4 regions of the Alloacidobacterium dinghuense genome follow, and region 2 is predicted to be linked to each of the others. Evidence: predicted binding sites of a transcription regulator. Region 2 holds the regulator's gene; each other region holds the start of a gene.

Region 1 (5,005 bases), 1.8 Mb from region 2:
GCAGCAGGCGATAGAGCATGATGTAGTCCATGCCGCCGTGGCCGCCGAGTTTTTGTGCGATAGCGCCTTCTTCTTTCCAGAGGGGATGCTGGTACTGCTTCCAGTTATCGATGCTGCCCCACGCTTCGCCGCCGGCCTGTTCGTCGAAGTAGATGCGAGGCGGATAGTCGGCGAACACGCCCTTGGTCCCAGCGATGATGTTGATGCGGTCGTAGGGGTGGGGATTTACCGTGTCGTGTTTCAGCGTAAGGGTGAGCCCATTTGCGGTCTTGATGAGCGAAGTGTTCATGTCGCCGTTTATGTATCGCTCAGACCATCTGGGATCGGAAGAGGGCACGTGGGCTTTGCGATATTGTTCAAGCCCATGTTGCGGCGTACTCATGGAGACGAGGTAATCGAAACGGTCGCCGCGCTGAATGCCCATGTAGTTTGCGACCGGGCCCAATCCGTGGGTCGGGTAGAGATTGCCGTTGCGCTCGGTGTGCACGGTACGACGCCACAGGCCTTCACCTTTATTGGAGAAGAGTTCGTCGCGCAGATCATGGATGTACGCGCCTTCGCCATAGAGAATGTCGCCGAAGAGTCCGGCATGTACCATGCGGAGAACGAGCGTCTCGTTGTACCCGTAACAGCAGTTTTCGAGCATGATGCAATGGCGGCGAGTCTGCTCGGATGTGTTGACGAGCTTCCAGCAGTCTTCGATGGTTGTGGCTGCGGGGACTTCGACGCATGTGTGCTTGCCGTGCGTCATAGAAGCAACAGCCATTTCGACATGCCAATTCCAAGGAGTGGCAATGATGACGAGATCAAGATCGTCTCTTGCAACCAGCGATTCGAATGCGTGATCGCCTTTGGTGTAGAGCTCGGGCGATTTCTGTCCGGACTTCACAACGAGCGATTGCGCGTGCTCGGCTTTTTCCTGCACGATGTCGCACAAAGCGAGGATCTGTGCATCGGCTCCCAGAAGGTTTTCGAGAAGGTTGGTGCCTCGGCCTCCGGTGCCGATGATGCCGATCTTCGGATTGACTGGCGTGAATGGCATGCCGATGACGCTGGATGTGTTGGGCTTCGAAGACTCAGCGTCAAGTTGCGGGAGTGTTGCGCCGATTGCGGTCATGGTTCCTAGTCTAAGAAAGCTCCGGCGAGACAGATCATCATGTGAAATAGCCGATTTGTCGTTCATCTCTCTCCTGATTTCGATTGGCCTGTTTTCGATAGCTATATGCCTTCGTTTGGTTTTGATTTTACATATAGCATTGGTTGAGTACTTTATGCTACCTTACGGCTCATTACGAATTGCTGTTTAAGTCTGGTCTGAGCGGCCAGCAAGGAGGGCTGGATGCACGCCACAGTCAGCACGCTGAAGGCTGAAGGAATCCGGCCGCCGGTGACTCGAAAAGTTACGATATCGCCGCCCATACGCAATGTTGCGGTCGATGCGTATCGCGGCCTGGTGATGCTCCTGATGATGGGCGAAGTGATGAGCTTTGCCAAGGTGGCCCGAGCCTTTCCTGACAGCCTTTTCTGGCGCGTGCTGGCATTCAATCAAAACCATGTGGAATGGGCCGGCATGAGTCTTCACGACACGATTCAGCCGGGATTTACTTTCCTGGTGGGTGTGGCTCTTCCTTATTCGATAAACAGCCGCATTGTGAAAGGTCAAAGCTTCGGGAAAATGCTGGCACATACCTTGTGGCGGAGTCTATTGCTCATCGCGCTGGGTATTTTCCTGAGGTCGACACACAGCACCCAGACGTATTTCACCTTTGAAGATACGCTGACGCAAATTGGCCTAGGATATACGTTTGCTTTTCTGCTGGCATACTGCAAGCCCAAATGGCAGTGGGCTGCGCTGGGTGCGATTTTGTTTGCATATTGGCTGGCCTGGGCGCTGTATCCGGTGCCGGGACCGAATTTCGATTACGCTGCCGTTGGCGTTTCGGCGGACTGGCACCACAACTTTACCGGGTTTGCTTCTCACTGGAACAAGAATAGCAATCTGGGACAGGCGGTGGATGTCTGGTTCCTGAATCTCTTTCCGCGGGCTTCAAGGTTTGTCTATAACGATGGCGGCTACCTCACGTCGAGCTTTATTCCAACGCTTGGGACCATGCTGCTTGGCCTTTTCGCAGGTCGATGGTTTCGTGAAGTGGCTCCGAAGATTCCGATCAAACGCTTTGTGCTGGTTGGATTGGCCCTTATGGCTGCGGCCTTGCTTCTGCATGTGACAGGGATTTGCCCGATTGTGAAGCGCATCTGGACGCCTAGCTGGACGCTCTTCAGCGGCGGAGTCTGCTTCCTTTTCCTTGCGTCGTTTTCGTGGTTGATTGACGTCAAAGGGTATCGGCGCTGGGCCTTCCCGCTGGTTGTGGTCGGTATGAATTCGATTGCGGCATACCTGATCGCTCATTTGTGGGAAGACTTCATTATCGAGAACCTGCATATCAATCTCGGATCTGCGCCGTTCAGGATCTTCGGCACGGGCCTTGAGCCTTTCATGCTTGGTGTTACGGTGATGCTGATTTACTGGCTCACTCTCTACTGGATGTATCGTAGAAAACTTTTCCTGCGCATTTGACAAGCAATTCCCGAACCTTTTCTCCTGAACGTCGGGCTTTCATCAGGTCTGCTGCATGTGCAGATCTTTTGGATATTTTCCGAAGAGATAGGCGAAGGTCTCGTTCCCATATCGATCGACCTGCTTGCCAGCCGGTTTGTGCCACCCGAATTTTGTAAAACATCCCATGGTTACTGCGGGGAATTTCCGCTCCTTCTACCCGTCTACAGTTGTGGTAGTTACTGCCGGAGGCCGCAAATTCACGTCTCCCTCTAAAATACAAATATGAAATAGAATTTCTATTGAAAAGTGATCGATTGAAGATCTACACTTCGGCTTTTATGCGGGGGCGCAATGCATATCGATGATCGCTTTGAGCGGGTCCTGAATCGGGTGGACGAGTTCGTAATAGAAATACCTTCCTGGGGATTTGCAAACACCGGCACCCGGTTCGGCAAATTTCTACAGGCAGGGGCGGCGGGAACGCTGGAGGAAAAGTTTGCGGACGCTGCGCAGGTGCGGGCTCTGACCGGGGCTACGCCGAGCATGGCGTTGCATGTTTTGTGGGATCTGCCGGGCGGCGTAGACGACGCGCCGAAAGTGAAACGCCTGGTGACCGAGTACGGAGTTCGAGCGGGGTCGATTAATCCGAACCTGTTTCAGGACCAGGAATACAAATTCGGGTCCATCTGCAATCCGGATGGGAATATCCGGCGAAAAGCCATCGATCATCTGCTCGACTCGGTTGAAATTGCAATGGCACTCGATTCGCAGGATGTGTCGCTGTGGGTGTCTGACGGATCGAATTATCCCGGCGCGCAGAGTATTCGCAAGCGCATTCTGTGGGCCGAAGAGGCGATGCAAGCGACGCATGATGCCCTGGCAGATGGCCAGCGGATGCTGATCGAGTACAAGCCGTTTGAGCCGGCATTCTATTTCACGGACTTCGCCGATTGGGGAATGGCGGCGAACCTCGCCCGCGTGGCTGGTCCGAAGGCGCTGGTGCTGGTGGATACGGGGCATCATTATCAGTCGCAGAATATTGAGCAGATTGTTGCGTGGCTGCTGCATTTGCGGCTGCTGGGCGGTTTTCACTTAAACGATCGCCGCTACGCAGACGATGATTTGACGATTGGCTCAATTGATCCCTATCAGGTTTTTCGCATCTTTCATGAGATTCTGAGTGAGCCGTCTAGCGATGTCACGCGCGATGTTGCGTACATGATTGACCAGAGCCACAACATCAAGGGCAAGATGGAAGCGATGGTCCAGACTGTTGTTTCTGCGCAGGAGCTTTTTGCCAAGGCGCTGCTGGTGGATCGTGACAGGCTGGCGGAATTGCAGGCAGAAGCGAAGACGGTGGAGGCGGAAGAGTGCATGCGCGAGGCTTTCTGGAGCGATGTGCGGCCTGTGTTGAAGACTTGGCGCGAGCGGCGTGGATTGCCGAAGGATCCACTCAAGGCGCTGCGCGAGAGCGGGTACGTGGAGAAGATTGAACGGGAGAGGAGGGCGCGCAACTCGTCGCTTTCCGCCAGCTACGCCTGAGAGTCGTTTGCGATTCGAAACAGGAACAACTTAAATACCGGAAGTGAGGAAGCAGTCATGTCAGCCACGGTAACGGTAGATCAGAAACTCAAGCTCAAATATCTGGAGGACGGCTGGAATGGGGCTGAGACAGCGCAGATGGACGAGCCGGAATTGCTGCGCTATCGCTCCAATCTGCTCGGCTCTGATCTGCGTATTACCAATTTTGGCGGCGGCAACACCAGCTCGAAGATCATGATGAGCGTTCCGTTGGACGGGAAGGCTCGGCAGGTTTTGTGGGTAAAGGGGAGTGGTGGCGACCTTGGCAGCATTAAGCGGAGCGGCTTTGCCACGCTTTATCTCGATAATCTGCTGGCATTGGAGGCGCTCTATAGGGGTGTTGAGTTCGAAGACGAGATGGTGGACTACTATCCGCTGTGCACGTTTGGCGTGAATCCGGTGGCGTCTTCGATTGATACGGCGCTGCATGGATATCTGCCGTTTCCGCATGTCGATCACCTTCATCCCGACTGCGCGATTGCGTTGGCGGCGTCGGCGAATGGCAAAGAGAAGATGGAGGAGTTCAATCGGACTTATGGGCATAAGCTGGTCTGGCTTCCGTGGCAGCGCCCAGGATTTGAGCTGGCCATGATGCTGAAGCACGGAGTTGCGAGCGAGCCGGGTTGCGATGGCGTGATTCTTGGCGGGCACGGATTGTTCACATGGGGCAACACTCAGCGAGAATGCTATGCCAATACTATTGCGGTGATCGATCAGATGACGGACTTCATCGAGAAGCATATTGCGATGAAGGGCGAGAGTATTTTTGGCGGTCAGCGCCGTCAGTCGCTTGATTCAAGGCGTGACGTCGCCATGGAGATCCTTCCATTCCTGCGCGGTCGGGTTTCGCAGCAGAAGAGGCTG
Region 2 (5,005 bases):
TGGCTGCGCAGTTCAAGGCAACGAAAGGACGTGAAGAGCGCGCACTCAGACGATGCAGCGCTCGTGCCACTAATTCTTTGCCTGTCCCTGTCGGTCCCTGCACCAGCACCGCTGTGCGGTGTTGTGCGACGAGACGGATGCGGCGGCTCACCTCAAGCATCGCCGGATGATTCCCGATAAACTCCGGCAGCCGGCATGACGGATCTGCAAGCGTACGCCTGCCTGCGGGGATCTCGGCGTTCGTGGCAGCGTCTACACCGCGATGAGCTGACTCCGCTTTTTCCGTCGATGGCGCAGCGGTTGCTGCCCCGCCTCTTGAACTTTCTTCAGGCCATTCAATCACAGGCGCGCTATTCCAGATTGCGCCGTCCTCGTCCTGGCCACGTCGGAGCGCGTAGAGGATCTCATTCCGGCGGGGACTCCGAGCTGTCTTCGTTGCAACCGAGCCATCCACGGCTATCAAGTCGACAAGGGGATAGAGCTTTTCGAACTCCGCGACAAATTCCTGTACCTCAAGATCCGGCAACCACGAATCGAGAATGACGGCTTCGGCGGGTGCGCTATCGAGATGCGCGATCGCCTCAGCTCCGCCGGCAGCTTCGCGAACTCTCCAGTGCAATCCGGTCAGAGTCTCCTTGACCCGCTGGCGGAAGGAAAGATCCGCGCTGGCAATCACCGCCGTTCGCGCTGAGGTTGCCGATTCCCGTTTCATCACTGGAGTAAATGTCGCCATTCCTGTTTCCCTCTCTGGTTTATGCCGATATCAGGCGCGTGCGCCGATCGAATATCCCTGTCCGCGCACCGTCTTGATCAAGGGCTCAGCGCCCGTGTCTTTCAACTTGCGGCGCAGATAGTTCACGTACACATCCACCACATTGGTACTCGCCGTTGGATTCATCTCCCATACGCGCTGCAACAAATCTCCGCGCGAGATTGACCGCCCTCGCCCCAGCAGAAGGCACTCCAACAAGGCAAATTCCTTGTTCGTCAGCTGCACCGACTCTCCGGCGCGCTTCACCGTGCGATCCACACGATTCACTTCCAGATCTCTGTAACGCAGCACCAGCCCGGCCTCTCGTTTGCGGCGAATCAGAGCCCGGCAGCGGGCCCGCAGTTCCTGCAGCGAAAACGGCTTCAGCATGCAATCGTCGGCTCCAAGATCAAGGCAGCGGATCTTTGTAGCCAGTTCAGTTCGCGCTGTCAAAACCAGAATGGGGAGCTCATCGTCGACCGAGCGCGTGAATTGGAGGACCTCTGTTCCATCTTTTCGCGGGAGGTTCAGATCGAGGATCATCAAGTCGGGCGTGTCGGTGACAACCATATCGGTGGCCGCTTCTCCATCGGCAACCAGAGTCACCTGATGCCCATCGGTCTCCAGTCCTTTCTTTAGAAAGGCACCCAATGCTCGATCGTCCTCCGCAATTAACAAGCGCATGCGTGGCTCCCTCGCCGTATTCACACTGTCATCTGGAGCGCGGGTGGAACACAATCAAAGCTTGAGGGCAAAATCGTTGTGCGTTCTGAAATGAGAATGATGATGCACCGCGGTTTCAAAATGGGAGGCAGGCACAAAAATAAGCAGAACGCGCTTGACGCATGCCGGATTTCATCGAACCTGAGACGCAGATGTACCAATCGAGAAAAATTTCTCTCGGTGCGTTGAAAAAATCTTGCAATGATTCGCTTTTTATTCGCTACAATGCCGTTATGGCGGTGACTCGACGGCAAAAAGAGGTGCTGGACTTCATCTCCGGCTTTGTACAACGCAACGGCTACTCCCCTTCCTTTGAAGAGATCGCACGTGGACTCGACCTCAAATCATTGGCCACGGTACATAAGCACATTACGAACCTCCAGAACAAAGGACTGCTGCAACGCGCGCATAATCGCAGCCGCTCGATCGATGTCATGCCGGCTCGCAGCAAAACCAGGACCAGTGAGCGTTTGCCGCTCATGGGCAGAATTGCCGCCGGTTTTCCGGTTGAAGCTTCGGAAAATCCCGAAACCATTTCCCTTACCGACATCATCGGTAATCGGGATGTATTTGTGCTTCAGGTGCGCGGCGACTCCATGCGCGACGAGCACATTCTTGACGGAGATTATGTGCTCGTGGAAAGAACGCGTTCCGCCCGCGAAGGCGAGATAGTCGTAGCACTGGTGAACGGTGCGGAGACCACATTAAAGCGCTACTACATAGAAGGCTCGATGATCCGCCTGCAGCCTTCAAACCTTGAAATGGACCCGATCTTCGTGCCGGCTGCGCAGGTTGCCATTCAGGGCCGTGCCCTGGGTGTCATCAGAAAGTACGCATAAGTAAAAAGCCCGGCAATCGCCGGGCCGTCTTCAGAAACAAGTCTCCTTACTCATTCACGCGGGCAACGCTGGGTGACTCAATCACGCGGGCAATGCTGCGTGCAATCGTGTCCTTGGGGACATATCCAACAATCTGGTCAGCAACCTTTCCGCCCTTGAAGAGCAGCAGCGCAGGAATTCCACGAATCCCATAGCGCATCGGCGTGGCCTGGTTGCGATCCACGTCCATCTTCATCACTTTCAGCTTGCCGCTATACTCTGAAGCGACCTCATCAACGATCGGGGACAACGCCTTACACGGTCCGCACCATGCCGCCCAGAAATCAACCAGAACAGGCTGATCTGACTGAAGAACCTCCTGCTCAAAACTCGCATCATTTACCTCTACTACCGCCAGACCTGCCATGCTCCTCCTTCGTTACCTTGTTCCGACTCTCTGAGTCCGCGAAACCAGTTCATTAGATGATAACCGGTGCGCAAAGGTCGCAACAGCGCCATCCCACCCCAGTGGTGCGGAAAAGGCAATTTGGCGCCAAAAACTAAAGCGCCCGGACTCACGCTTTGTGAGTCACGGGCGCTAGAGCAGCCCTCCCCCAGAACTGCCCACGGTGCGAAATTAATCGTTTGCGCACTCTGTGTAAAGAAAACTTAGGTAATGCAAAAGTAACCTTGAATCATGAGTTTACCTATGTGATTCAATTCGGCACAGCGCTGGATTCAGCTGAAGTCCGCACTCGAGAATCTCGATCGGCTCGTCCTCGGTGTGTTTCCGCACAATTTCCTTTGTGGCATCGATACCAACGCCGGGCTGCAAGAGCAATAGCACGGATGGTCCTGCTCCGCTCAGCGTCACGCTCAGGATCTCGCCCTGTCCCGAAAGGGGAAGGAGTTTCTTCAGCAGGGGACAAACTTCCACCCGATAGGGTTGATGCAGCCTGTCTTCCACGGCCGTGCCGAGCAGTTCTCCATGCCCCGTGGCAAACGCGGCTGTTAGCAGAGCCACACGCTGCAGGTTGGCAACGACATCCGCCCGGCTGAAGCTCTCCGGCACCACTTTCCGGGAAAGAACGGTCGCCAGCGGTTTTTGTGGCATCACTACGAGCGCCTGCCACAGGGCGCGGGGCGTCAGCGAAATCGCCTCCACTTCGTTTCCGCGCCAGCAGGCAACGGTAAAGCCGCCGAGCCAGCAGGCCGCGGTGTTGTCCGGATGCCCTTCTAAGCGTGACGCCTCCGTCAGGATCCGCCCTCGGTCCCACCCGAGCCGACCGAAATGCGATGCCAGAGCAACGCCCGCCAACCGCGTTGCAGCCGAAGATCCGCAACCCATGCCCAGCGGAATTCCGTTGCATACTTCAAGCTCCAGGGGAACTTCGGAAACGCGCTGTTGCTGCAGCACGATCTTGTACGTGTGCAATAACAGATTGCGATCCGTTGCCCCGCAGATATCCGCGTTGCGACCGCTGGCATGTATGGAATAGTGCCTCGCCGGAGCAGCTTCGATATCAAGATACAAAGTCAGCGCGAGAGCGAGCGCGTCGAATCCAGGTCCCAGATTGGCCGAGGTCGCGGGCAGGCGCAAATAGAGCCGGTCCTTGCTCATCGAACAGCAACCCTTTCGAGTTCCCTGAGCACTTCGTCTGCTGATGCCTCAAGCTCTACCGCATTGCGCCGCGTAAGCTCGATCTCAGGGCGCAGATCCTTGATCTCGCCTTCCTTCAACAGGTCGCCGCGATGATAGGCAATCGTGTAATCCGAATCTTTCAATGTGTGACCGGTAAGCAGCAGAACGACTTTCTCGTTTGATTGCACTTTGCCCTGCTGGATCAGCTTCTTAAGTCCCGCCAGTGTCACCGCCGAAGCCGGCTCGCAACCGATGCCCTCAGCACCGATTTCAGCCTTTGCCAGCGCGATTTCTGCTTCGCTCACCTGCTCGCAATAGCCACCCGTCTGTTGAATCACGCGTACAGCTTTTTTCCACGATGCAGGATTGCCGATCCGAATCGCCGATGCGCGCGTATGCGCTTCAACAGGCTCCAACGTCTCACCGGAATTCGATAGCAGGCTGCGATACAGAGGATTCGCGCCTTCCGCCTGGATCACTGAAATCTTTGGCAGTTTCGTCACGAGCCCGAGATGCTTCATTTCCAGAAAGGCCTTGCCTAGAGCCGAGCTGTTGGCGAGATTTCCCCCGGGAACGATGAGATGGTCTGGAACCTCCCAATCGAACGTCTCAGCGATCTCAAGTGCAGGCGTCTTCTGCCCTTCGAGCCGATATGGATTCACAGAATTCAGCAGATATACCGGCGCACGCTTTACCACTTCGTTCAACACGCGCACGCAGCCATCAAAATCGGTACGCAATTGAAGAGTCAGAGCGCCATAATCCATGGCCTGCGATAGCTTGCCCCACGCAATCTTTCCTTGCGGAATCAGCACCAGACTCCGCATGCCAGCTCGCGCCGCGTAAGCGGACATCGCAGCCGAGGTGTTCCCGGTTGAAGCGCACGCGACCCAGTCGAAACCCAGCTCATGTGCCACCGAAAGGGCTGTCGTCATACCGGCGTCTTTGAATGAGCCGGTCGGGTTCATTCCCTGGTGCTTGGCAAAAACATGCTCGATACCAGTTGACTCCGCGACTCTCCGCAGTTCATAAAGCGGCGTGTTGCCTTCCCGCAGTGAGACGATATTCGCC
Region 3 (5,005 bases), 2.3 Mb from region 2:
CTCTTTTGCGCGTGCTTTCTTTACCCGCTCTGAAAGCAGTTCTTTCGCTTTTTCCAGGCGTGCTTTGTCCGTCGCGCTTAAGCCCTTTCCTGCGCGATTGATAAAGTATGTCAGCATTCTCATACCGGAACCGGGCCCCTTGGGCGAAACCTTTTTCGAGGCAAGCGAGCGCGCAATGGTTTCGGGATTCTTCTTGAAGAGTCCTTCTGGAGGGTGCGTGGAATCAGTCTTTACCTCCCTGACCCATTTTTTCTGCGACGTAGCCATCTCTGCATCTCCAGCTTCGGGTTTTTGGCGTGCTTATAGAAAGAGATGCGAAATCTCAGAAAGAGGCTTTTCGTAAGCGTTAAGTCTGCCGATCGCCATGACTTGGAGGCTGCGAAACCACCAGGAAGCGCAAATCCGTACCGGAGCAGTTCTTTGCCTGATGCGGCAGACCGGGCGCGATCTCAACTCCCTGGCGCGAACGAATGACGGCGGCCCCGTCGTCGAACTGCATCGTCAGCTCACCTTCAAGCACATAGAAAAACTGACGCGCGCGCTCGTGCCAATGCCGCTGCCCTTCGCTTCCCGCAGGCATGCGCTCTTCGATAATGCTGAGGCCATCCGAGCGCAAGAGGTGCCAGCCATCGCAAACCTGGCCCCAGACGTAGTGCTCCGCAGTCGCCACGCTGACAGGTTCGCTCATAGCGGAATATTCCCGTGCTTCTTCGGCGGATTCTTGTCGCGCTTGCCCTGCAGCATTTCGAGCGCGGTGATGAGGCGGCGACGTGTTTCGCGGGGAAGAATCACTTCATCGACATAGCCGCGTTCAGCGGCAATATACGGATTGGCAAACTGCTCACGAAATTCGTGCACTTTTTCCGTGCGCGCAGCAGCCAGCAACTGCTGCCTGCGTTCCTCGCTCAACGGACCTTCGCTGGCCTCGGCATCAGCGACAACCTGATTCAAGTCGCGTCCATAGACGATATTCACGGCGCCCTCAGGACCCATCACCGCGATCTCCGCCGTCGGCCAGGCAAAATTCATGTCAGTGCGAATGTGTTTCGAACTCATAACGCAATACGCTCCGCCATACGCCTTGCGCGTAATCACAGTCAGTTTTGGCACCGTCGCCTCCGCGAAAGCGTAAAGCAATTTCGCGCCGTGGCGAATGATTCCGCCATACTCCTGCTGCGTTCCAGGCAGAAAGCCGGGCACATCCTCCAGCGTGATAAGCGGAATATTGAAGGCATCGCAGAAGCGCACAAATCGCGCGCCTTTCACGCTTGCGTCAATATCGAGCACACCCGCGAGAAATGCAGGCTGATTGGCGACAATGCCCACCGGCCGCCCGTTCATGCGCGCAAACCCAATCACGATGTTGCGAGCGAAGTGCTCATGCACCTCAAAGAAATATCCATCGTCCACCACGCGCTGGATGACATCCTTGATGTCGTACGGTTGGTTCGATTCCTCGGGCACCAGCGAATCAAGCTCCCGATCGGCGCGATCCATCGGATCGGTGCAAACACGGCGCGGCGGATCGTCGAGATTGTTCGACGGTATGAAGCCGAACAGCTCGCGAATCATCGCCAGGCATTCCGCATCGTCGTGCGCCATGAAATGCGCAACGCCGGAGCGTTCGTTGTGCGTGCTCGCCCCGCCCAGTTCTTCCTTGGTGACCTCTTCATGCGTGACTGTCTTGATCACGTCCGGCCCGGTCACAAACATGTAGGAAGTCTTATCCACCATCAGCGTGAAATCAGTAATGGCCGGCGAATAGACCGCCCCTCCGGCACAGGGCCCAAGAATCGCCGAGATCTGCGGAATCACGCCGCTGGCCAGCGTATTGAGCAGAAAAATGTCCGCATACCCCGCGAGTGAAACCACGCCCTCCTGAATCCGCGCCCCGCCCGAGTCGTTCAGGCCAATCACCGGCGCGCCCACGCGCATGGCCGTGTCCATAATCTTGACGATCTTCGCCGCATTCGTCTCAGAGAGCGAGCCGCCAAAGACGGTAAAATCCTGCGCGAAAACAAAGACGGTGCGGCCATCGATGCGCCCGTAGCCGGTAACAAAGCCGTCACCGGGAATGCGCTTCTGCTCCATGCCGAAGTCAGTGCAGCGATGTGTAACCAGCTTGTCGGTTTCTTCGAAGCTGCCTTCATCGAGCAGCAGGTGGATGCGCTCGCGCGCAGAGAGCTTGCCTTCCTTGTGCTGGCGTTCGCGCCGCTCTTTCCCGCCGCCTTCTTCCGCCAGTCGGTTACGGCGCTCCAGTTCTTCGAGCGATTCCGCTCGTACAGCTGGCTTAGATGTCTCCATGAAGTCGGATTATAGAGGAGCACAGAGATGCGTTCAGGGGTAAGGGTCTTTACTGCTTGGCCTAGTTGCGTGCGTCGATGCTAATAAACTTCTTTGTGAAAGAGGTCGTCTTTCTCTTCGCACGGAGTGCAAACACAACCAACAGCGCATCCGATGAGCATCGCCACACCGATCGTTACCAGGATAGCAGGCAAAAAATCGCTCAATCGCGATAAATGGCCCAACAAATCGTGCATTCTAAGGAACCACATAGTCCATGCCCTCTTTCGGAATCTGCGTCATGCCGCACAGATTCCAACGGGTGCCATCATCATCTCACTGTTTCTGCCCACAGTAAGCAAATTTTGTGAGAGTTTCGCGGCTAGATGCCTTATCGGCGCAGGGCCGCTGGGCATGAACAGTCTATTAGATGCAGTCTCACCGCATCGCGTATAGATTCCGCTGTACTGCCAGCGAACGAAATACGAAAATAAAAGCGCTGTGCCCTCTTCTAGCCAACTCGTTGAAAAATCTGAGCCGCGGGTCCGCTGGCTCTTCCTCGACTTGAACTCCTACTTCGCCTCCGTCGAGCAGGAGCTCCGCCCCGAGCTGCGCAACCGGCCCGTAGCCGTCGTCCCGCTCATGGCCGACACCACTTTCTGTATCGCCGCCAGCTATGAAGCGAAAGCCTTTAAGGTCAAAACCGGAACGCAGGTCGGCGAAGCCAAACGTATGTGCCCGGGCATCGAGCTGGTAGAAGCGCGACACGAGCTCTACGTCGAATATCACAAGAAAATCGTCGCCGCCGTCGAAAGCTGCGTCCCCGTTTCCACCGTCATGTCCATCGACGAGATGGCCTGCAGCCTTATCGGCCGCGAGCAGCCCCTGGTTGCGGCCCTCGACCTGGCGCGTCGCATCAAGGAAACGATCAAGCGCGACGTAGGCAGCACCCTCTGCTGCTCCGTTGGACTCGCGCCCAATCGCTACCTCGCCAAGATCGCCTCTGACATGGAGAAGCCCGACGGCCTCGTCGCCCTCACCAGGGACATTCTCAAACCAGCCTTGCAGCAACTCGAATTGCGCGACCTGCCCGGCGTTGGCATTCGGATGGAAAAGCATCTGCACTCCCGTGGCATCCGCACCATGGAACAGTTGCTCGCCCTCGACCACGAAAAGCTGAGCGAGGTCTGGGGCGGTGTTGGAGGGGAAAAACTCTACCACTGGCTGCGCGGCGAAGACTTCAACGACCCCAAGCTCGAGCACCAGAAGTCGATCAGCCAGAGCCACATGCTCCCGCCCGAGTTCCGCACGCGCGACGGAGCCTACGCCATCGCCCACAAGCTGCTGCACAAGGCCGCCATGCGTCTGCGCGCCGCGCATCTCTGGACTACGAACATATCGCTCTCCGTAAAGTTTGTCGTCCCCAAGGAAATCGCCAAAAAACGTCACCTCTCCGGCATTCCGCAGAGCGGATGGTCCCACGGCATGACCGTCATCGAGTGCCAGGACAATCAGACTCTCGTCGAAGCCCTGTGCAAACTCTGGGCCGAGCTGCCCCAGGGCGACCAGTTTCAAAGACCATTCTTCGTCGGCGTATGGCTGGGAAACCTCGTGCCCGACCACCTGCACACGCTCAGCCTCTTCTCCGGTCTCGAAGATGAATCGCGGCGCACGCGCCTCTCCACCACCATGGACACCCTCAATCACAAATACGGGCTCGACACTTTGTTTCCGGCAAGCATGCTGCTCGCGAAAGCCGCCGCTCCCACGCGCATCGCATTCACCAGCATCCCCGATTTATTTGAGTAGTGGCTTGGGTAGTTAGTACATCTTGGGTCGCCTGATCTTTCCGTTCGCCATTTTCTCCATCAGTTCCATAAACTGCAGGATGCATTTCGTCGCCAGTTCTTTTGACGAAATGAAGCCTTGGGATTTTCTCTTGAGCGTCCAGCCATATTCTCGCGACCGTGAGAGCTCCGGCTCATATTCAATTTCACGAATCTGGTCAGGAGGGCGCAGCTGCATAAAATGGCCCAACTCACTCGGCAAGAGGATCCGTCCATTGAATTCCCGAAGATAGAGTCCGCTATTTTCTAGCCTGCCGAAATACAGCTGATGCCAAACTACGGTAATGCTGACCTGTTCGTTTATGAGGAAGATGGCCTGATCGGTGGCTCTGTTCTGATAATTGCTCTCACAGACGATTTGCTGATGGCCTTGGGTATTTAGTTCTTCACAGCCCGCATATATTTCCTTGAAGAGTTCTTTGACTTTCTCCAAAATTTGCGCAAGGCCTTCCGGAGAGTCCATACGACTCTTGTCGTATCGGTATTGCTCATCGATCCTTAGCAGCTCCGCCTTTTTTAAGGGCGTCATTGGAGAAAGCTGGCCGCCATTTTCTAGTACCCGTGATTTGATAATGCCGATGGCTTGATCAATACCGAATTCCTCGAAGTTGTATCTGACGTAATACTCCGGGAGCCAGTTCGGAAGGAGGCCGGTTTTCTCTAGCGCGACAAAAAAGAGTCGTTTCCAACCACCGTTAAAGCACGCCTCTTTGATGGCAGTTTCTTCAATGGCCGTCCATCGGGTTTTGCCCCATTGCTCGCGATACAGAACGACCATCACGCGCGAGTCTTCTAAGAAGGGCTTTCGCATAGTCTCCATCCCGTCTGTGCCAGCGAGATCCTCTTGGTTCTTCGGATAATAGAAGACGCCCAAC
Region 4 (5,005 bases), 2.9 Mb from region 2:
CGCAAAAGTTCAATACGATTCTACCCAGGTTAGCAGTGCTCAAAATCTACGCTGAGAGCTGGCCGTTATGATCATTGTTTTATTAGTCTCATTCCTGGTTCTTCTCGCTGGTGGTCTGGTTTATACGCAGATCAGCGCCAGTCGCCTGCGCTCGACAACGTGGGAAGATCTCGTGTCGCGCATGGAACCGATGCACGCCCGGGGACTTGAGATCGTTGCGCTCGACAACCTGCAGCCGAAGGCCAACCAGTTGCAACTTGAACCGGAACATCTCTGGGGTCTGATCGGCGGCACGGAAGGACTGCGGAGAATGCGTAACAATGCGGACCTACTCATCGCACTCGCTGCTTATGTGCAGCGCTGGAATTTCGAAGAGGGTGTGATTGTCACAGAGCGGATGCGCCACGATGCGGTTCAACTCAAGCGCGCGATCTTCCGCATCCGTTTCGACATGATGATCCGCCGTTCGCAAATTCGGGCTCCGTTCTATATTCACCAGGCGGCGTCTGCATACTATTTGATGACGCGGCGCTTGATCGCTCTCTATGAGACCAGTCACGCTGGCTTGCTTCCTCGCTTGGCTGAAGCGCTCTAATCACAGATCAGATAAATAGAAAGCCTCTCCACACGGAGAGGCTTTTCTGCGTTTGCACAGGCATGAACTTATACTGATCAGTGATGCCCGTTTCCCAGAAGAGACAACTGAATCGTTCTGCCGAACTCCAGCGTCGCGCGGAGAACCTGCTACCTGGCGGCGTAGACTCACCCGTACGCGCATTCCGCGCGGTCGGCGGCAGCCCTCCGTTTGCGGTCAGAGGTGAGGGCGCGTACTTGTGGGATGCGGACGGCAACCGTTATCTGGACTACTTTGGCTCATGGGGGCCGATGATTTTGGGCCATGCTTTTCCCCCCGTCGTTGAAGCGATCCAGCATGCGGCTGCCAACAGCGCTAGTTTCGGTGCATCGACTCCCTCTGAAGGCGATCTGGCGGAACTGGTGATCGATGCATATCCATCGATCGAAAAACTGCGCTTCGTCAGCTCCGGCACGGAAGCGACCATGTCTGCGATCCGGCTGGCGCGCGCCTCTACCAAGCGCGATTACATCATCAAATTTGAAGGCTGCTACCACGGTCATTCGGACGGTCTTCTGGTAAAAGCCGGATCAGGCGTAGCGACATTCGGCATTCCAGGCTCTGCCGGCGTCCCTGACGAGATCGCGCACTTCACGCTCGCCCTGCCCTTCAATGATATCTTTGCCGTCGAAGCAGCTTTCGCTGAGCATCGTGGTCAGATCGCCTGCGTCATTCTCGAGCCGATAGTCGGTAACATGGGCTGTGTTCCCCCAGTCGACAGCTACTTGCAAGCGCTGCGCGATATCACGCAACGGGAGCAAGCGTTGCTGATCTTTGATGAGGTGATGACAGGCTTTCGTGTTGCATATGGCGGCGCGCAGGAGTTGTACGGCGTTCAGCCTGACATGACGACCCTGGGCAAGATCATTGGCGGCGGTTTGCCCTGCGGGGCCTTTGGCGCACGCTCCGAAATCATGGACATGCTTGCTCCGCTTGGACCCGTCTATCAGGCAGGAACGTTGAGTGGAAATCCGCTGGCCATGGCGGCTGGCATCGCGACCGTCAGCCATTTGAAGGAGCATCGCAATGAGGTCTACGCGCGGCTTGAAGCTTTGAGTGCTGCGGTGGCAGATGGTGTTGCCGCCGAGGCGGCGAGGATAGGATTATCACTCACCACGAATCGCGTAGGCGCGATGTTCACCTGGTTTTTTGCTGCCAACAGCGTAATTGATTTCGAATCAGCCGTGACCTCAGATACTGCAACATTCGCCCGATTTCATCAAGCCATGCTCGACCAGGGCATCTGGTTGCCGCCATCGCAATATGAAGCCGCATTTATGAGTACGGCGCACACCATGGACGATGTAGCCCACACAATCAGTGCGGCAAAAGATGCCCTCCAAGGTCTTGCGGAAAAAACACGTTGAATCATCCCAAAACTCAACCAAGGATTCATGAGGCAATCAACCAAAGTGTAAGTTCGCATGGATCCTCCTACACACGAGCGCTATTTGTTCCATGCATCGACTGTCACAAATCGAACTTGCCGCCCAAGCAGTTCCAACAGTTTTTCAGTCGCGGCGACTGAGTGCTCACGGTTCTGGCCAATGCCAGCCTGACCCCCGTCGTGTAGCAACAAGTTTGAGCCCACCCCATGTTGGCGATTTCGTGTTATCCCACGTTGGAGATTCGCGACCACCTGCTCGGCAGTTGTTGGTTTCCAGTCGTACCCCATCGCATTCCAGAGCACCGGCGTCAGTCCCAGGTGGTGTGCCGTATGCAGCACGTCGGGTCTGCGTGCTCCATGAGGTGGGCGGAAATACCGGACCTGCTCGCCGAGTGCGTCTTCGATGGCGGCATTGCAGTCTGCCAACTCTGCACGCACTCGTTGCGGAGACTGAAACAAGAGGACTGGATGAGTCATGGTATGGTTGCCGACAAGGTGGCCTGCGGCATGGATTGCGCGAGCAATGTCAGGGCACTGGCGGACGAACCGTCCGATCAGGAAAAAGGTGGCACAGACGTCATGTTTCGCAAGGATTTCCAGAAGTTGCAGTGTGTAGGGATCGTTGGGGCCGTCGTCGTAGGTGAGGGCGAATTCATTCGAGTCTGGACCTCCGATGATGGCGCGGCCGAAGATCTGCGAAGTCGGCCACATTGCTGCATAAGCGTATCCGCCCGCGGCCAAGGTGACCGCGGCTCCGGCGGTGGCGAGTGTAGCAAGCATTGGGTTTTAGTTTAGCCTGTTGCCCATTTTGGAACCTGCCGGTGGCGCAATGGCAGGGAGCATGGTACCTTCGTATTTTATTCGCTTTTGAGTTGACGTGAGATGGCCAAGCTTTTCGAACAGCCGCGTTTTATCGCCGTCGAAGGCCCGATCCGGGTTGGCAAGTCGTCGTTGGCAGAGCATTTGGCTAAGACGCTGCATGCAAAACATATTGTTGAGCCGGAAAATAATCCCTTCCTGGATCGTTTCTATGGTGCTGAACCGGGCATGGCTTTTGCCGCGCAGATGTGGTTCCTTGCCGAACGCTATGAGCAACTACGTCAGGCTAAGCATTCCGATGAGCCTGTGGTTACTGATTACATCTTTGAGAAGGACAAGCTTTTTGCATACGTCAATCTCAGCGATGCTGAGCTGGCGCTCTACAACCGTTACTACCAGATGTTTCGCGAACAGCTTCCCGCGCCTGATCTCGTGATCTATCTGCAGGCAACTCCGGAGGCGCTGAAACAGCGGCTCAAACGCAAAGGCGTCGCTGGTGAAAGGGCGATCAGCGATGCGTACATTGAGCAGATCGTGGCGGCTTATGAGCACTTCTTCTTTCACTACTCGGCCAGCGATTTGCTCATTGTGAATACTTCGGACATCGATTTTGTGAATAACAACAAGGATCTGAAATTGCTAATGAAGCGGTTGTCTGAGCCTATTAAGGGTACGCAGTATTTTCTGCCGCTTGGGGAGAATGCTGCAGATTAGCTCTGACTGTCTGACGAAACGATTAGGTTCGTGCTTTCCCACCCTTTCGCAAAAAGAACGCGAAAGGATGGGGCGCCCACTTTTCGTGCTCCATTCTGAGAAAAGCAGACCCTTCGCTCCGCTCAGGGTGACAGCCTAGTTTAGGATGACAAACCTAATGAAAAAGGGCGCGATTATCGCGCCCTTTGTTACTTCTGAACTGCTATTCGTTTACGCTGCGGCGGTATTGTCCAGTGCGGCCTTTGCCTGCTCGACCAGGGCGGTGAAGCCCTGCGCGTCGTTCACGGCGATGTCGGCGAGGATCTTGCGGTCGAGCTCGACGCCGGCCTTCTTGAGGCCGTTGATGAGCTGCGAGTAGCTGATGTTGTTCAGCTTTGCGGCGGCGTTGATACGCACGATCCAGAGTGAGCGATACTGGCGCTTCTTCTGGCGGCGCCCGCTGTAGGCAAACTTCAGGCCGCGCTCGACGGCTTCCTGGGCTGCCTGGTACAGCTTCGATTTTGTGAGGAAGTAACCGCTCGCCCTTTTCAGGATCTTCTTGCGGCGGTCATTGCGTTTTGTTCCACGTTTTACGCGGGGCATTGCCTTGGTTCTCCTTTTGCGTCTTTCGTTATGCGGCTGGAGGCAGGAGGCTCGGGATTATCCCGGCTTTAAACCTCTTCACTCGCTGTCAATTCTGATCACTCGGCCTTTGCCTGGCCGGGGTCTATCGGAACGCTTTACCGAAAGACCTTGTCTTGCGACAGATCAGGCGTATGGAATCATGCGGGCCACCTTCGCGTGGTCGGCGTCCGAAACCAGAGCGCTGTGTGCGAGCTTGCGCTTGGTCTTGGTCTCCTTCGACGTGAGGATATGGCGCATCTTGGACTGTCCACGCTTGATTTTGCCGGTGCCAGTCTTCTTGAAGCGCTTTGCCGCGCCCCTGTGTGTTTTCAATTTGGGCATGGTTTCCTGCTTAGAAAAACAGTAGATACAACATCAACCAGTATACGGGATTTGGACCTTCTGCGCCACCATTGCCCGCAGTTGTACGACAGGCTGATCTCAACAGATCCACGGCAGCAAGCGTTCAGCCCGGAATCTGCATCGTATAACTCAAGTATATTTGCGCACCCGCTTCAGGAAAAGACATCGGAGTCCCCAAGCTTTGGAGTCACGAGCCTTACAGTTCGGAAATTCAGCCACTGCGCGTGATCGTCGCCGCGATGCTCAACAGCCTATTCTCGATCCGAGATTTCACCTTGCCGCTATCGTCAGCTCCTCCGACGACCCGATTATCAGCAAGGACTTGAATGGGACAATCACTAGCTGGAACGAAGCAGCCGTCCGCCTCTTCGGCTACGAACCAGAGGAGATGGTTGGCCAGTCCATTCTGCGGCTCATTCCCCCGGAACTGCACAATGAAGAGGCAGATATTCTGAGTAAGGTGCGGGCGGGCGAACGGATCGATC

What was found. Region 2 encodes LexA, which represses DNA repair genes until DNA is damaged. Its sites were predicted from a motif close to CANTTCGCTTTTTATTCGC; they were not measured.
Region 1: a site for LexA is predicted at 2,886-2,904, ahead of H7849_RS02750 (sugar isomerase). Genes of this name have one in related genera too.
Region 3: a site for LexA is predicted at 2,757-2,775, ahead of H7849_RS19705 (DNA polymerase Y family protein). Genes of this name have one in related genera too.
Region 4: a site for LexA is predicted at 2,868-2,886, ahead of H7849_RS24275 (deoxynucleoside kinase). Genes of this name have one in related genera too.

The regions. Positions count from the first base shown of each region.
Region 1 covers NZ_CP060394.1:665,046-670,050, forward strand. The annotation lists gene H7849_RS02740 (Gfo/Idh/MocA family protein) at 1-1,117, opposite strand, end outside; gene H7849_RS02745 (acyltransferase family protein) at 1,340-2,578, shown strand; gene H7849_RS27040 (hypothetical protein) at 2,621-2,746, opposite strand; gene H7849_RS02750 (sugar isomerase) at 2,912-4,102, shown strand; gene H7849_RS02755 (bifunctional rhamnulose-1-phosphate aldolase/short-chain dehydrogenase) at 4,160-5,005, shown strand, end outside.
Region 2 covers NZ_CP060394.1:2,416,882-2,421,886, forward strand. The annotation lists gene H7849_RS09850 (sigma-54-dependent transcriptional regulator) at 1-733, opposite strand, end outside; gene H7849_RS09855 (response regulator transcription factor) at 764-1,435, opposite strand; gene lexA (transcriptional repressor LexA) at 1,708-2,313, shown strand; gene trxA (thioredoxin) at 2,360-2,719, opposite strand; gene thrB (homoserine kinase) at 2,996-3,913, opposite strand; gene thrC (threonine synthase) at 3,910-5,005, opposite strand, start outside.
Region 3 covers NZ_CP060394.1:4,748,438-4,753,442, forward strand. The annotation lists gene H7849_RS19690 (DUF3175 domain-containing protein) at 1-267, opposite strand, end outside; gene H7849_RS19695 (cupin domain-containing protein) at 347-688, opposite strand; gene H7849_RS19700 (acyl-CoA carboxylase subunit beta) at 685-2,304, opposite strand; gene H7849_RS19705 (DNA polymerase Y family protein) at 2,785-4,092, shown strand; gene H7849_RS19710 (TIR domain-containing protein) at 4,105-5,005, opposite strand, start outside.
Region 4 covers NZ_CP060394.1:5,776,806-5,781,810, reverse strand. The annotation lists gene H7849_RS24295 (hypothetical protein) at 1-55, shown strand, start outside; gene H7849_RS24290 (hypothetical protein) at 68-595, shown strand; gene hemL (glutamate-1-semialdehyde 2,1-aminomutase) at 679-2,001, shown strand; gene H7849_RS24280 (polysaccharide deacetylase family protein) at 2,082-2,801, opposite strand; gene H7849_RS24275 (deoxynucleoside kinase) at 2,904-3,554, shown strand; gene rplT (50S ribosomal protein L20) at 3,765-4,136, opposite strand; gene rpmI (50S ribosomal protein L35) at 4,302-4,499, opposite strand; gene H7849_RS24260 (PAS domain-containing sensor histidine kinase) at 4,702-5,005, shown strand, end outside.